2 regions of the Salinarimonas chemoclinalis genome follow, and region 1 is predicted to be linked to the other one. Evidence: riboswitches for the same ligand, from Rfam matches in the RefSeq annotation. Region 1 holds a riboswitch; the other holds the start of a gene.
The links. A riboswitch is a leader RNA that binds a small molecule or an ion and turns the genes downstream of it on or off. The one in region 1 is predicted to bind thiamine pyrophosphate.
Positions count from the first base shown of each region.

Region 2: linked by a shared signal. The riboswitch ahead of thiM (hydroxyethylthiazole kinase) and the one ahead of thiB (thiamine ABC transporter substrate binding subunit) in region 1 are both predicted to bind thiamine pyrophosphate.

Region 1 covers NZ_JBGMWH010000011.1:95,960-103,141, forward strand. Annotated here, with positions in the region: gene AB9M23_RS16445 (TVP38/TMEM64 family protein) at 1-59, opposite strand, end outside; gene AB9M23_RS16450 (thiamine ABC transporter ATP-binding protein) at 134-850, opposite strand; gene AB9M23_RS16455 (ABC transporter permease family protein) at 844-2,421, opposite strand; gene thiB (thiamine ABC transporter substrate binding subunit) at 2,418-3,458, opposite strand; TPP riboswitch at 3,521-3,626, opposite strand; gene uvrC (excinuclease ABC subunit UvrC) at 3,726-5,816, opposite strand; gene AB9M23_RS16470 (ribose-phosphate pyrophosphokinase) at 6,123-7,055, shown strand.
Region 2 covers NZ_JBGMWH010000002.1:186,175-193,356, reverse strand. Annotated here, with positions in the region: gene AB9M23_RS04725 (NAD(P)/FAD-dependent oxidoreductase) at 1-608, opposite strand, end outside; gene AB9M23_RS04720 (hypothetical protein) at 753-1,739, shown strand; gene rpe (ribulose-phosphate 3-epimerase) at 1,753-2,427, shown strand; gene AB9M23_RS04710 (hypothetical protein) at 2,424-3,323, shown strand; gene AB9M23_RS04705 (baeRF11 domain-containing protein) at 3,361-4,482, opposite strand; gene AB9M23_RS04700 (papain-like cysteine protease family protein) at 4,715-5,293, shown strand; TPP riboswitch at 5,377-5,478, shown strand; gene thiM (hydroxyethylthiazole kinase) at 5,468-6,274, shown strand; gene thiE (thiamine phosphate synthase) at 6,271-6,948, shown strand; gene thiD (bifunctional hydroxymethylpyrimidine kinase/phosphomethylpyrimidine kinase) at 6,966-7,182, shown strand, end outside.

The DNA.
Region 1 (7,182 bases):
GGGCGGTCGGCGCCGGTGCCGGCGGTGATGTCGTCCTGGGTGTCCTGCATCGCGGTCATGGTGCCTTCTCCCGGTGTCGACGCTCCTTCGCGCGGACACCGGGCTTGTAACGCGTAGGCGGGTCACGGGCCGGTCACGACTTCGCGGGCGCCCCGTGACCGACGAAGGCGGCGATCGCCGGGTCGCGCGCCGGATCGAGCGCGGCGCGGGGCGCATCCTGCACGAGGACGCGCCCGCGCGCCACGAAGGCGAGGGAGTCCGCCCGGTCGAGCACGTCCTCGGGGGTATGGATCGTGATCAGCACGGTGATGCGGCGCGAACGGCGCAGGGCGTCGACGACGGCGATCATCTCGCGGCGCAGGCCTGGATCGAGGGCACCGAAGGGCTCGTCGAGCAGGAGGAGCGGCTTTCGCGAGACGAGCGCGCGCGCCAGCGCCACGCGCTGGCGCTGGCCGCCCGAGAGCTGCTCCGGCCGGCGCGCCTCGAGCCCCGAGAGATCGACCGCCGCGAGCGCCTCCGCCACCCGCGCGCGGTCGGGCTCGGCGAGCCGCAGCGACGGGCGGATGCCGAGCGCGACGTTCTGCGCGGCGGAGAGATGGGCGAACAGGTTGTTGTCCTGGAACATCATCGCCACCGGCCGCTCGGCCGGCGAAAGCGGCAGGAGGTCGCGCCCGTCGAAGGCGAGGCGCCCGGAGACCGGCGTCTCGAATCCGGCGATCGTGTTGAGCAGCGTGGTCTTGCCTCCGCCGGAGGGGCCGACGATCGCGAGCATCGATCCCGCTGGGGCCTCGAGCGCATACTCCGCCTCGAAGTCCGGCCAGGCGAGGCGGCAGGCGTCGATCGTCAGCATCGGGCCATCCGTGTGGCGAAGGCGGAGAGCGCGAAGGCGGCCGCGACGAGGAGGAGCCCGATCGCCGCCGCCTCGTCGAGGCGATAGGCGCCCAGGCGCTCGTACAGGAGGTAGGGCAGGGTGCGCAGTTCCGCCCCGCCGAACAGCGCGACGATGCCGAAATCGCCGAAGGAGAGGGCGGCCGCGAAGGCGAAGGCGCCGGCGAGAGGGCGGCGCAACACCGGCCAGTCGACGATGGCGAGGCGGCGCAGGCCCGTGAGCCCGAGCAGAGCCGCGAGGCGCCCGTGGCGCTCCGCGCTCGTGGCGAGAGCCGGGGCGAGGAAGCGGTAGGCGAAGGGCAGCGCGCCGATGGCGTTGACGAGGGGGAGCAGCACGAACCCGGCCTCCGTGGCGCCGACCCGTCCGCGCAGCAGGAGGAAGAGCCCCGCCGTCAGCGCGAAGGGCGGGATCGCCAGCACCAGCGCCGGGAGCACGTCGTATGCCGCCGCGAGCCGCCCGCGCCTGCGCTCCCGTGCCGCCTGCGCCGCGCCCGCGAGCGCGATCGCCATGGCGCAGGCGAGGGCGGCGGAGACGAGGGCGATCGTCACGCTCGTCGTCGCGGCGCGGGCGAGGTCGCCGTCGAGCACCCGCGGCAGCGCGGCTGCGCCCTCCAGCGTCGCCGCGAGCAGCGGCAGGACGAGCGCGCCGCCGAGCGCCAGCACGACCAGGTCGAGGAGGCGCAGGCGCGGGTCAGCGCAGTCCGGACGCGCGATCGGCAGGCGCTCGGTGGGCGCGACGGGGGCCTGCGTCACCGCCCAGTGCAGCAGGAGCGTCAGCGACAGGCAGATCGCCAGCTGGAGGCCGGCGAGCATCGCCGCGCGGGCGAAGTCGAGCTCGACCCTGAGCGCCGAGAAGATCGCCACCTCGAGAGTCGCCTTGCCCGGCCCGCCGCCGAGCGTCAGCACGATGGCGAAGCTGGTGAAGCACAGGAGGAAGACGAGCCCCGCGAGGCCGGGCGCCTCGCGCTTCAGGATCGGCCAGTCGAGATGCGCGAAGGTCGCCCGCGGCCCGAAGCCGAGGATCGCGGCGAGCCGCCAGTGCTCCGCGGGTGCGCGCGACAGCGCGTCGAGGAAGACGCGGGCGGCGAGCGTGGCGTTGAGGAAGACGTGGGCGACGAGGATGCCCGGCCAGCCGAATGGGTTCGGCCTCGGCGCGAGCCCCGCCGCCTCGATCCCCGCCGCGAGCCAGCCCGAGCGTCCGTAGACCGCGACGACCGAGAACACGACGACGATCGCCGGCATCACCGCCGCCGCCCCGAGCGCCGCCAGCGCGAGGCTCCGCCCCGGGAAGCGCCGCCGCGCCAGCGCCAGTGCCAGCGCCGCGCCGAGGACGAGCGACAGCACCGTCGAGAGCGCGGCCTGTCCGAGGGAGAAGACGAGGATGCGGCGCAGGTAGGCGTCGAGCGCGAGCACGCTCGGCCGGTCCTGCGCCGCCCCGATCAACGCGCCGAACGCCGCCGCCGCGAGCCCCGCCAGCGCGAGCGCGACGAGCGCGCCCGGATGCGGCGCACGCAGCCCGGCGGCCCGCCTCACCGCGTCGTCGCCTCGAGCCAGGCGTCGATGAGCGCCCGGCGCTCGGCGGAGACGCGATCGGAGTCGAACAGGAAGGCTTCGCCGGGCTCGATCAGCCCCGCGAAGCTCTCCGGCAGGCCGCCTTCCGGCAGGCGCGCCGGGTACATCCAGTTGCCCTCCGGGATCAGGCTCTGGAAGCCGTCGTCGAGCATGAAGCGCAGGAAGTCGCGGGCGAGCTCGGGCGTGTCGGTCGTGCGCGTCGCGCCGGCGATCTCGACGTGGAGGTAGTGTCCTTCCGCGAAGCGGGCGGCCTCGTAGCGGGTCTCGTCCTCCACCGAGCGGTGGTAGGCGGGCGAGGTGGAGTAGGAGAGCACCATGTCCGCCTCGCCCTCCAGGAAGAGCCCGTAGGCCTCCGACCATCCGGTCGTGAAGGTCACGACCCGTGGCGTCAGCGTGGCCCAGGCGTCGGCCATCCCCTCGCCGAAGACGGCGCTCGACCAGAGCAGCAGCCCGAAGCCGGGCGCGCTGGTGCGCGGGTCCTGGAGGACGACGCTCGGGCCCTCCGGGTCCGTGAAGAGCGCCTCGAGGCTTTCCGGCGGGGTCTCGAGGCGGGTCGTGTCGTAGACGAAGGCGAGATGGCCCCAGTCGTAGGGCAGGAAGGTCTCGTCCTGCCACGCGACCGGCATGTCGAGCGGGCCGGGCGCGATGCCGTGGGGCGCGAACAGGTCGAGCGCGCGGGCCTGCGCGGCGAGGTTCATGTCGAGGCCGAGGACGACGTCGGCCCGGGTCGAGGCGCCCTCGAGCCGCAGCCGGCCGAGGAGCGAGCCCGCGTCGTCCGCGGTGACCCATTCGAGATCGCAGCCGCAGGCGGCCTCGAAGCGCTCGGCGATGGCCTCGCCCGGGCCGTAGCGGCCGACGAAGGAGGAGTAGGTGTAGACGGTGAGCGTCGGCCGCTCCTGCGCGGCGGCCGGCGTCGGCGGCGTGGCGAGGGCCGCCGCCAGGACGGGGAGCCCGAGGGCGAGGCGCATGGCGGGCGAGGGGCGTAGGGGCGTGTGCATCGGCGGCTCCGGTTCGCGAGAGCCGGGGCGGACGGGCGACGATGTGCGGAGGCGGCCGCAGCGCGCGGCCCGTCGCTCATCCCTACGCCGGTACGACCCGGATCAGGTTCGACGGGTTGGCGCGCACTCGCGCCTCTCAGCTCCGTCGGAGCACCCCGTGAGACGTGCCGGGTGTAGACCCGCCCGCGTCCCGGCGCAAGCGGGGCCGCACGGCGTCGCGCGGGCGGCGCGGCCGGCCGCGGCGCCCGACGCGGCTGGAGCGGCCCGTCAGTCGTGGAAGTGGTCGTAGACCGCCTTCGCCGTCGCGGCGTTGACCCCGGGGGCCTTCATCAGGTCCTCGAGCGCGGCGCGCTGGATGGCCTTCACCGTGCCGAAGTGGTGGAGGAGCGCGCGCTTGCGGGCGGGGCCGATGCCGGCGATCTCGTCGAGCGGGTTCTGCACCATCGTGCGCTTGCGCTTGGCGCGATGGGTGCCGATGGCGAAGCGGTGGGCCTCGTCGCGCAGGCGCTGGACGAAGTAGAGCGCCGGGTCGCGCGGCGGCAGTTTGAACGGGTTCCTGCCCTCGACGAAGAAGGTCTCGCGCCCCGCGTCACGGTCACGGCCCTTGGCGATGCCGACGACGGCCACGTCGGCGACGCCGATCTCGGCCAGCGCCTTGCGCGCGGCAGCGACCTGTCCCGCGCCGCCGTCGATGAGCACGAGGTCGGGCCATGCGGGGAACTCCTCGTCGTTCGCTGCCGCGGCCTCGAGCTCCTCCTCCTCGCTCTCCGTCTCGGGGGCTCCCGCGATCGGCGCGTCCTCGATCTCGTGCGCCTCCTCCGGCTCGTCCGCCGATGCCTCGCGGGCATGCACAATGCGATCGGGATGCTCCTTCACCAGCCGCGCGAAGCGCCGGCCGAGCACCTCCTGCATCATGCCGAAGTCGTCCCCGGGGGTGAGGTCCTGCGACTTGATGTTGAAGGTGCGGTAGTGCTGCTTCATGAAGCCGCCGACGCCGGCGACGATCATGGCACCGACCGCGTTCGTGCCCATGATGTGCGAGTTGTCGTAGACTTCCACCCGCCGGGGCGCGCGCGCCAGGCCGAAGGCCTGGGCGAGCACGTCGAGCAGCTTCGCCTGCGAGGAGCGCTCCGCGAGGCGCCGGCCGAGCGCCTCCTTGGCGTTGCGCAGGGCCGCCTCGACGATGGCGCGGCGCTCGCCGCGCTTGGGGGCGTGCACCTCCACCTTGTGGCCGGCCTTCAGCGTCAGCGCCTTCTGGACGAGGTCGCGCTCCTCGATGTCGTGCGAGAGCAGCACCAGGCGCGGCGGCGGCTTGTCGGCGTAGAACAGCGAGACGAAGGAGGCGAGCACCTCCTGGGGCGCGAGGCCCTTGTCGGCCTTGGGGAAGTAGGCGCGGTTGCCCCAGTTCTGCCAGTTGCGGAAGAAGAACACCTCGACGCAATAGGCCCCGGCCTGCTCGTCGATGGCGACGACGTCCGCCTCCTCCACCGACTGGGTGTTGATCCCCTGCGACCCCTGGATGGCGGAAAGCGCCGCTATGCGGTCGCGGTAGCGCGCCGCGCGCTCGAACTCGAGCGCCTCGGCCGCCTCCTGCATGTCGGCGGCGAGCCGCTCCTTCACCGCGCTGGAGCGGCCGGCGAGGAAGGCCTGCGCCTCGCCGGCGAGGGCCGCGTACTCCTCCTTGCCGATCTCTCCCGTGCAGGGGCCGGCGCAGCGCTTGATCTGGTGGAGAAGGCAGGGGCGCGTGCGGTTGTCGTAGTAGCTGTCCGTGCAGGTACGCAGCAGGAAGGCGCGCTGGAGCGCGGTCATCGTGCGGTTGACCGCCCAGACCGAGGCGAAGGGCCCGAAATAGGCGCCCTTGCGGTTCCTCGACCCGCGATGCTTGACGAGCTGCGGCGCGCGCGCGGCGTCCTCGGTGAGCAGGATGTAGGGCAGGGACTTGTCGTCCCGCAGGAGCACGTTGTAGCGCGGCTTGAGCTGCTTGATCAGGTTCGTCTCGAGCAGCAGCGCCTCGGTCTCGGTCGCCGTCGTCACGAACTCCATCGCCGCCGTGTCGACGATCATCCGGGCGATGCGGTTCGAGTGCGCGTAGCCCCGCGCGTAGGAGCCCACCCGCGACTTCAGGTTCTTGGCCTTGCCGACGTAGAGCACCTCGCCGGCGGCGTCGATCATGCGGTAGACGCCCGGCGCGTTGGGCAGGGTCTCCCAGAAGCGCCGGATCACGGACATCCCGGCCTTCAGCTCGGCGGGCGCCTCGAAGTCGAAGGCCGCACGCGTGCCCTGCGCGTCCGCGGCTTCCGGCGGGAGCGGCGCGTCGGGATCGGTCGTCGGCGGCGGGGATTCGGGGGCGTCGATCATCGTGGGCGAGATGTATGCGACCGGCGTGCGAGGGGGAAGGGCGGCGATGCCGCGCCGGAAGCGGACTGTCCAAACGGCAATGGGCTCATTGAGGCGGCGCGCCGGCCCAGACTTTGTGCGCCGCACCGAATTGACAAACATCCTGGCAGGACGTTCGATGCAACCCGTACTCGTCGAGCTGCGACCGTACGAGGACGCGCGCGGCACGACTGCTTGCCCGATGGCGGCCTACCCGATATGACCCCTCGCGACACGCGCGCGAGTCCGCTACGCCGCGCCCACCGAAGCACGAAGGCTCCGTGATCGATGAAGCTCGTCGCCGGCAACTCCAACCGCCCGCTCGCCGAGGCGATCGCCGCCTACCTCGACGTCCCGCTCGCGCGCTGCCTGGTCAAGCGGTTCGCGGACATGGAGATCTTCGTCGAGCTACAGGAGAACGTGCGCGGCGAGGACGTGTTCATCGTGCAGTCGACGTCCTTCCCGGCGAACGACCACCTGATGGAGCTGCTGATCCTGATCGACGCCTGCCGCCGCTCGTCGGCCAAGCGCATCACGGCGGTGATCCCGTATTTCGGCTACGCCCGCCAGGACCGGCGTACCGCCGGCCGCACGCCGATCTCCGCCAAGCTCGTCGCGAACCTGATCACCGAGTCCGGCGCCGACCGCGTGCTGACGCTCGATCTGCACGCCGGGCAGATCCAGGGCTTCTTCGACATCCCCACCGACAACCTCTTCGCCGCCCCCGTGATCACCCGCGACATCAAGGAGCGCCTGCCCGCCGGCGAGCGCATGGTGGTCTCGCCGGACGTCGGCGGCGTGGTGCGCGCCCGCGCGCTGTCCAAGCGCCTCGAGACGACGCTCGCCATCGTCGACAAGCGCCGCGACCGGCCGGGCGAGTCCGAGGTGATGAACATCATCGGCGAGGTGCGCGGGCGCTCGTGCATCCTCATCGACGACATCATCGATTCCGGCGGCACGCTGTGCAACGCCGCCGACGCGCTCCTCGCCGAGGGCGCCACCGAGGTCTCCGCCTACATCACCCACGGCGTGCTCTCGGGCGGGGCGGTGTCGCGCATCGCGAACTCCAAGCTCAAGGAACTCGTGATCACGGACTCCATCCAGCCGACCGAGGCCGTGAAGGTCGCCCGCAACATCCGCGTCGTCTCCATCGCCCCCCTGATGGGCGAGGCCATCGCCCGCACCGCGAGCGAGAGTTCGGTGTCGAGCCTGTTCGATTGAGGCGGGGGCGCCGGGCGGCTAAGCTGCGGCCGGGAGAGTCGCGCCATGGCCAAGTCTGCGAAGCGTACGCCGTACTTCACCCGCCATTGTTCGGCGAGTCTCGTTCGCTCAGGACGAACGATGGCGT
Region 2 (7,182 bases), on a different contig from region 1:
GCGACCGCGCTCGGGTCGGGCACCGTCGCGGGGTCGAGCCAGTGGATGCCGCCGATGATCACGTCGGAGAGATGCGGCTCGCGGTCGTGCACCTGCGCCTGGTCGAGCACGTCGTAGGAGATTCCGAAGGGCTTCGTCGCCTCCGCCTCGCGCAGCGCCTTGTCGAAGGTGCGCTGCGAGCGGAAGCCCTTGATCCAGCCGGTCTTGCGCAGGAGCGGCGCGATGCCGGCGTCGTTCATCAGCTTCTCGTGCTCGGTGACGCACAATTCGATGAGCGGCAGCATGGCGCGGGTCGCCTCGGCGAGACCGCGCTTGGAGGAGGCGCGCCAGTAGCGCGCGAGCCAGGGCGCGATCTTCGGCAAGTGGGCCAGATGGTAGTGCGCCTCCGTCGAGCGGTTGAGGCCGTAGCGCACGAGCTTGGCGGGGTCGCGCGGGAAGGCGTAGGGCACGATCGAGGCGCGCTCGATGAGCCCCGCGTTGCCGTAGCTCGTCTCCTCGCCGGCCTCGCGTCGGTCGACGAGCGCGACCGAGCGCCCCCGCGCCTGGAGATGGAGCGCGACGGACACGCCGACGATTCCCGCCCCGAGGACCACCACATCCGCACGCATGGATACCGAACCTCGCCCGTGTCCTTCCCGCCCCGTCCGGGTTAAGCCAATTCCGGCCGTCCCGCCATGCCCCCGCGCGCGAAAGCCGCCGTGCGAGGGCGCGTCGCCGGCCGCGAGACGTCACCCCCGAGGAGCATCGACCCCGTGCGTTCCCTCCCCGCCCCGCTCGCCGATCCCCTCGCCTTCGTCGGGCGCTGGGGCACGCAGGGGTTCGCGCTCTCGATCTTCGTCGGGCTCGCCCTGCCGCAGTTCGCCGCCGCCGCGCGCCCGCTGCTCGGCCTGACGATCTTCGCCTTCCTGACGATCACCTTCGCGCGGGTCGATCTCGCGGCGCTCGCCGCGCTGGTGCGCCGCCCCGCCCGCATCGGCCTCTCCGCCGCCTGGCTCGTCGCCGCGCCGCCCCTCGTCGCGCTCGCGATCCTGGCGGTCGCCGGGCGCGAGGCGCTCGGGCCCGGGATCGTCCTCGGCCTCGCGCTGTGGGCCGCCGCGCCGCCGATCCTGTCCTCGCCGGCGGTGGCGATGATGCTGAACCTCCCGCCGACGCTCCTCGTATGCGTCGTGCTGCTCACGACGATGCTCGCGCCGCTCGTCTCGCCGCTCCTCGTCGAATGGATCGCCGGCGCGGCGGTGGAACTCGACGTGCGCGCCCTCGTCGAGCGCCTCGCGCTCCTCGTCGGCGGCGCGCTCGCGGCCGGCGCGGCGCTGCGCGCGAGCCTGGGCACCGAGCGCATCCGCCGCCACAAGGCGCGCTTCGACGGGCTCGGCGTCCTGTTCTACGCCCTCTTCGCGGTGGCGGCGATGGACGGCGTGCTGGCCGCGATGCTGGAGCGCCCCGGCTTCGTCGCCGGCGTGCTCGCCCTCGTCTTCGGCCTCTCGGCGGTCGGCTTCGCCACGAGCCTCCTCGCGCTGCGCATGCTCCCACCCGCCGAGCGCTTCGTGCTCGGCTACGCCACGGGCCAGCGCAACATCGGCGTCCTCGTGGCGGCGCTGGGCGCGGCGACGCCGGGGGACACGTTCCTGTTCTTCGCGCTGGCGCAGTTCCCGATCTATCTCATGCCGCAGATCGTGAAGCCGGTGGCGGGGCGGCTGGTCGCCCGTCAAGACTCCGTTGCGCCCGCCCCGCCCCCGTGATAGCGCCGGGCGCATGACGCGCGACCTGCTCATCGCCCCCTCCATCCTCTCCGCCGATTTCGGCGCGCTGCGCGCCGAGGTGGCCGCGGTCGCCGAGGCCGGGGGGGACTGGATCCACATCGACGTGATGGACGGGCACTTCGTGCCCAACCTCACCTTCGGCCCCGTCGTCGTGCAGGCGATCCGCCCGGCGACGCCGAAGGTGTTCGACGTCCATCTGATGATCGCGCCCGCCGACCCCTACCTCGCCGCCTTCGCGGAGGCCGGTGCGGACGTGATCACCGTGCACGTCGAGGCCGGGCCGCACGTGCACCGCTCGCTCCAGGCCATCCGCGGGCTCGGCAAGAAGGCCGGCGTCGCGCTCAACCCCGGCACCCCGGCGGAGGCGATCGCGCCGCTCCTCGACGACGTCGACCTCGTGCTGGCGATGACCGTGAACCCCGGCTTCGGCGGGCAGGCCTTCATCGCCCCGGTCGTCGAGAAGGTACGTCGGATCAAGGAGATGGTCGGGGATCGCGAGATCGCGATCGAGGTCGACGGGGGCGTGACGCCGCAGACGGCACCGCTCGTCGCGGCGGCGGGCGCGAACGTGCTCGTCGCGGGCTCCGCCGCCTTCAGGGGCGGCCCGTCCGCCTATGCCGGCAACATCGCCGCGATCCGCGCCGCCGCGGCGGGCGCGCGCGGGTGAGCGCGGCGGCGCTCGGCTCGGCCTTCGCCAGAGGCCTCGCGCTCGCGCTGGCCACCGCCGCCATCGTGGCGCTGCGCATCCTCGAGCGCGGCGAGGCGCTCTCGCCACGCACCGCCCTGGTGATCGCGCTCTTCGCGACGGCGGGCCTCGCGGCCGGCCTGTCGGCCAGCCTCGCCGGTTCGCTCCTCCCGCGCGTCGCGGACCCGTCGCGGACCCGCGACCGGCTCGCACTCGGCGCCCTGGCCGGGCTCGTCCTCCTGCCCGGCATCGCCTTCGTCCTCTTCGCGATCGACCGTAACGCGACGGACGTCGTCGCGTCGTTCCGCGACGACGGGCTCGCCTCGACGGTCCGGCACGCGCTCGTCGGGCTGACGATCGACGCCGGCGGCGCCTTCGCGGTCACCGCGCGACCCTACCTGCTGCCCTGGCCGCTCGCCGCAGCGACAGGCTGCGCGATCCTGGCCTTCGCGCCGGCGCGGGGCCGGGTCGCGCTCCTAGCGCTCGCGGCCGCGTGCCTCCTCGTCGGCCCGGCGGTCCACCCTGCACGCGCACAGCACGACGACGGCTTCGTCGGCGATCACTGGAGCGGCGGGTCCTGGGAGGGGGAAGCCCTCGACGGCACCGCGGGCCCGCCCGGGACGGGCGACGCCTGGACGCGGGAGAAGTGCGTGCGCTACGCCGCCTCCTGGGAGGAGGCGACGCGGCGCATGGGCACCGAGGGCCTCTCCGCCGAGTTCGTCGCCCGACACGACGCCTTCATCGCCTCGGGCTGCACCGCGCCCGCCGACGTCTGCCCGCGTAGCGAGGCAGAGCTCGCCATGGCCAACGTGATGGTGATCCTGGCCATGAACGCCGGGACCGCGAGCACCTTCCCGCCCTTCGCCTGCCGGGACTGAGCGGGCCGCCCGCAGCCCCGGCGAGGCCTGCCCGGGCTCAGATCGCGTAGCGCAGGATCGCGGCGAGCGACTGCTTCTGCGGGATGTCGTCGCGCCGAACCGCGAGGACGCGTCCGCCCGCGGCGAGCACGCGCCCGGCGATCTCGTCCACGACGCCGTAGCTGTCGGCGCTCTCCTCGTCGGCGAAGCTCACCTCGCCGGTCGTCTCGTCGATCGTGCCGGGCACGACCTCGTCGATGTCCACGAGCAGCGTGTCCACGGCCCCGAACGTGGCGGCGCGCGCCGCACGCGCGATCTGCGTCGTCGCGCGGCCCTCGTTCTCGCGGGCGCTGAACAGGGCGTGCACCGCCTCGATCTCGCGCTGGTGGATCGCGTCGAGGACCGGCCGCGCCTCGGCGGCGAGCTCCGACGCGGACTTGCGTACGGGGCTCGCGTCCAGGGTCTCGGCCGCGAGGTTCTGGTGGGTCGCGAGCGAGCGGAACATCGACCGCAGCGGCTCGGCGGCGGCGAGGATCAACGGCTCGGATCGGCCCGCGAGAACTGGCCGCAGCGCCGCGTCGACCTTGCGGCAATACCCGCGCAGGAGCACCTTCTGCCCCTCGCCGCCGCCCTTGCGGCCGGAGTAGCTGCGCGAGTTGACGTTGGCCGTCCCGGCGGCGGACGCGGCGTCGCGCGGCATGCCCGCGACCGCGACCTCGCTGGCGGGCAGATCGGCGAAGACCTCGACGAGGCGCACCTCGTTCTCGGCGAGCGCGAGCACGAACGCGTGCTGCTGCGCCGTGAGCGCGCGCAGCAGTGGCTTGAGGTGGAAGCGGTCCGAGACCTGGACCATGTCTTCCAGACGGTTGGGGAGGCGGAACGAACGCAGTCCGCCGGGCGTGACGAATAGCGCGAGGGAGTTCGCCTGATGGGTCCAGAAGCCGTCGTCGTCGAGGAGGTCGTGCACCTGCTCCTCGATGGGCCAGATGGTGCGCTTGTCGGTCCCCGCCGCCTCGAGCTCGCCCACTGCCGTCCGAAGCAGGTTGCCGAGCGCGATCCGCGCTGCGCCGATGTCCTGCGTCTCGGGCGTGGTGCGCAGGTAGAACGAGACCGAAGCCTCGCTCCGGGCGGCGACGAGCGTCTGCAGCTCGGGCTGGGTGGGGATGTCGACGTAGAGCATGATCTCTCCGGAATTGGCTATGATCTGAATTCGCGCCTGCGCGAGACCGTGCCGTGCGCGAGCGCACGGTCGCGGTCGTCGGGACGAGGCCCTGGGGTGGTACGCGCCGACAATGTTCGCTCCTTCCTTCCGGTTCAAGCCCGATCGGCCGTCGCGAAACCGGAACGGCCGATTGCCACGCTCGGCCGGGCGTGACAGTCTGATGCCACTCGGGGAGCGTATGGGGGCCATCATGACGTTTCGCTCGTGGGCGACAGCGGTACGCGCTCTCGTTCTCCTGTCGTGTGTTCTGGCCGTCGCGGGGACGCGCGGCGGTGAAGCGCGCGCGCAAGTCCTCGTCGACAGCGTCCATCTGTCCGTCCCCTACCACCGTCAGGACACGGTCGTCTGGTGCTGGGTCGCCAGCGCGAAGATGGCGGCGGAGACGGTCGGGCTGCCGACCCCCAGCCAGTGCCAGATGCTGGAACTCGCCTACGGCGCGCCGTGCTGCCGACGCCCGGATCTCTGCCTGCGTCCCGGGCACATCAGCGAAATCTCCCGTCTCGTCGGCATGTTCGGCGGCCGGATCGGCACGCTCGAGATCAGTCGTTGGGCGCCGGACTTCATCACGCACCTGCGCCGGACCGGCCGGCCGATCGTGGCGCACGTGGACGGGAGCCACTTCGTCGTGATCACGGGAATGGACGTCTACCAGACGCCGAACGGGGGGTGGGCCGTGGTGTCCTATCACGATCCCCTGGTCGCGCCCGGGATGAAGCAGGACTGGCCGCTCTTCGCACAGCGCATGTCCGTGGTGCTCGCGGTCCGATGATGCGCCGCCCTTCCCGGCGGAGCGATCCTGCCCGGGTTCGGCCACCCCTTGCGCGCGGCGGGCGGGCGCGCTAACTCCTCTTCCACGGTCTCACGGGGTGCCCGTCCGGGCTGAGAGGCGCATGCGCCAACCCATCGAACCTGATCCGGGTCGTGCCGGCGGAGGGAACGAGACATGGACGAGAACGCGCCCGCGCGCGCCGCCGCGTCTCATGACATCGCAACGCATCGGATCGCGGAGCACGCCGCCCGGCTCCTCGCGGAGGCCCGCGCCCGGCGCCCGCGGGTGCACGCGCTCACCAACGCCGCAGCGCAGGCCTTCACCGCGAACCTGCTGCTCGCCGCGGGCGCGATCCCCTCGCTGACCATCGCCGCCGAGGAGGCCGCTCACTTCGCGCGGCTCGCGGACGCCGTGCTCGTCAACCTCGGCACGCTCGACGCGGAGCGCCGGGCCGGCATCCCCGTCGCCGTCGCCGCCGCGCGCGAGGCGAACCGGCCGCTCGTGCTCGATCCGGTCTTCGTCGAGGCGTCGCCGCCCCGCCTCGGCGTCGCCCGCGATCTGCTGCGCACGCGCCCGGCGATCGTGCGGCTGAACCCGGGAGAGCTCGAGGCGCTCGCCGGACGCGCGCCGACGGCGGAGGCCGCGATGGATTTCGCCCGCGATCACGGCTGCGTCGTCGCCCTCACCGGCCCGACCGATCTCGTGACCGACGGCACCCGCGCCGTCCGCATCGCCAACGGACACCCGCTGATGGCCCGCGTCACCGCGATGGGTTGCGCGGGCTCCGCGCTCGTCGCCGCCTTCGCCGCGCTGGAGGACGACGCGCTCGTCGCCGCGGCGGCGGCGCTCGTCGTTCTCGGCGTCGCCGGCGAGATCGCCGGCGGCCGCGCCGCCGGCCCCGGCTCCTTCCCCGCCGCCTACCTCGATGCGCTCGACGCGCTCGACGGGGCGGCGCTCGTCTCCCGTGCGAGGGTCTCGTGAATCACGCCGCCAGGAACCCCGTCGACCTTCGCCTCTACGCCATCGTCGGCCTCGCGGACGCGCGCGGGCGCGATCTCGTCGACCTCGTCGGGCGCGCCGTGGCGGGCGGGGCGACGCTGGTGCAGCTGCGCGAGAAGCACGCGGACACGCGCACGCTCGTCGACCTCGCCCGCGCGCTGAGGACGACGCTCTCCGGCACGGGTGTGCCGCTCCTCGTCAACGATCGCGTCGACGTCGCGCTCGCCGCGGGGGCGGACGGCGTCCATCTCGGCCAGAGCGACATGGACCCGCGCGACACGCGTCGCCTGCTCGGGCCCGACGCGATCATCGGCTGGACGCTGAAGACGCCCGACCACGCCCGCGCGCTCGCGCAGGTGCCCGTCGACTACGGCTGCATCGGCGGCGTGTTCGCCACGACGTCGAAGGACAACCCGGACCCGCCGATCGGGCTCTCGGGCCTCGCGGCGGTCGCCGCCGCGGGCCGCGCGGCGGCGCCGGGCCTGCCGCTCGGCGCCATCGCCGGCATCGACGAAACGAACGCCCGCTCCGTGATCGGCGCGGGCGCGGACGGCATCGCCGTCATCTCCGCGATCTTCGGCGCCGACGACCCCACCGCCGCCGCGGGGCGCCTGCGCCGCCTCGTCGACGAGGCGCTCGCCGCCCGCGGCGCCTGACCCAACGAGGAGACCGCATGACCGCCATCGCCCTCACCATCGCCGGCTCGGATTCGGGCGGCGGCGCCGGCATCCAGGCCGACCTGAAGACCTTCTCCGCCCGCGGCGTCTACGGCGCGAGCGTGATCGCCGCGCTCACCGCCCAGAACACCCGCGGCGTCCAGGGCATCCACGACGTGCCCGCGGAGTTCGTCGCGGCGCAGATGGACAGCGTGCTCTCGGACCTGAAGGTCG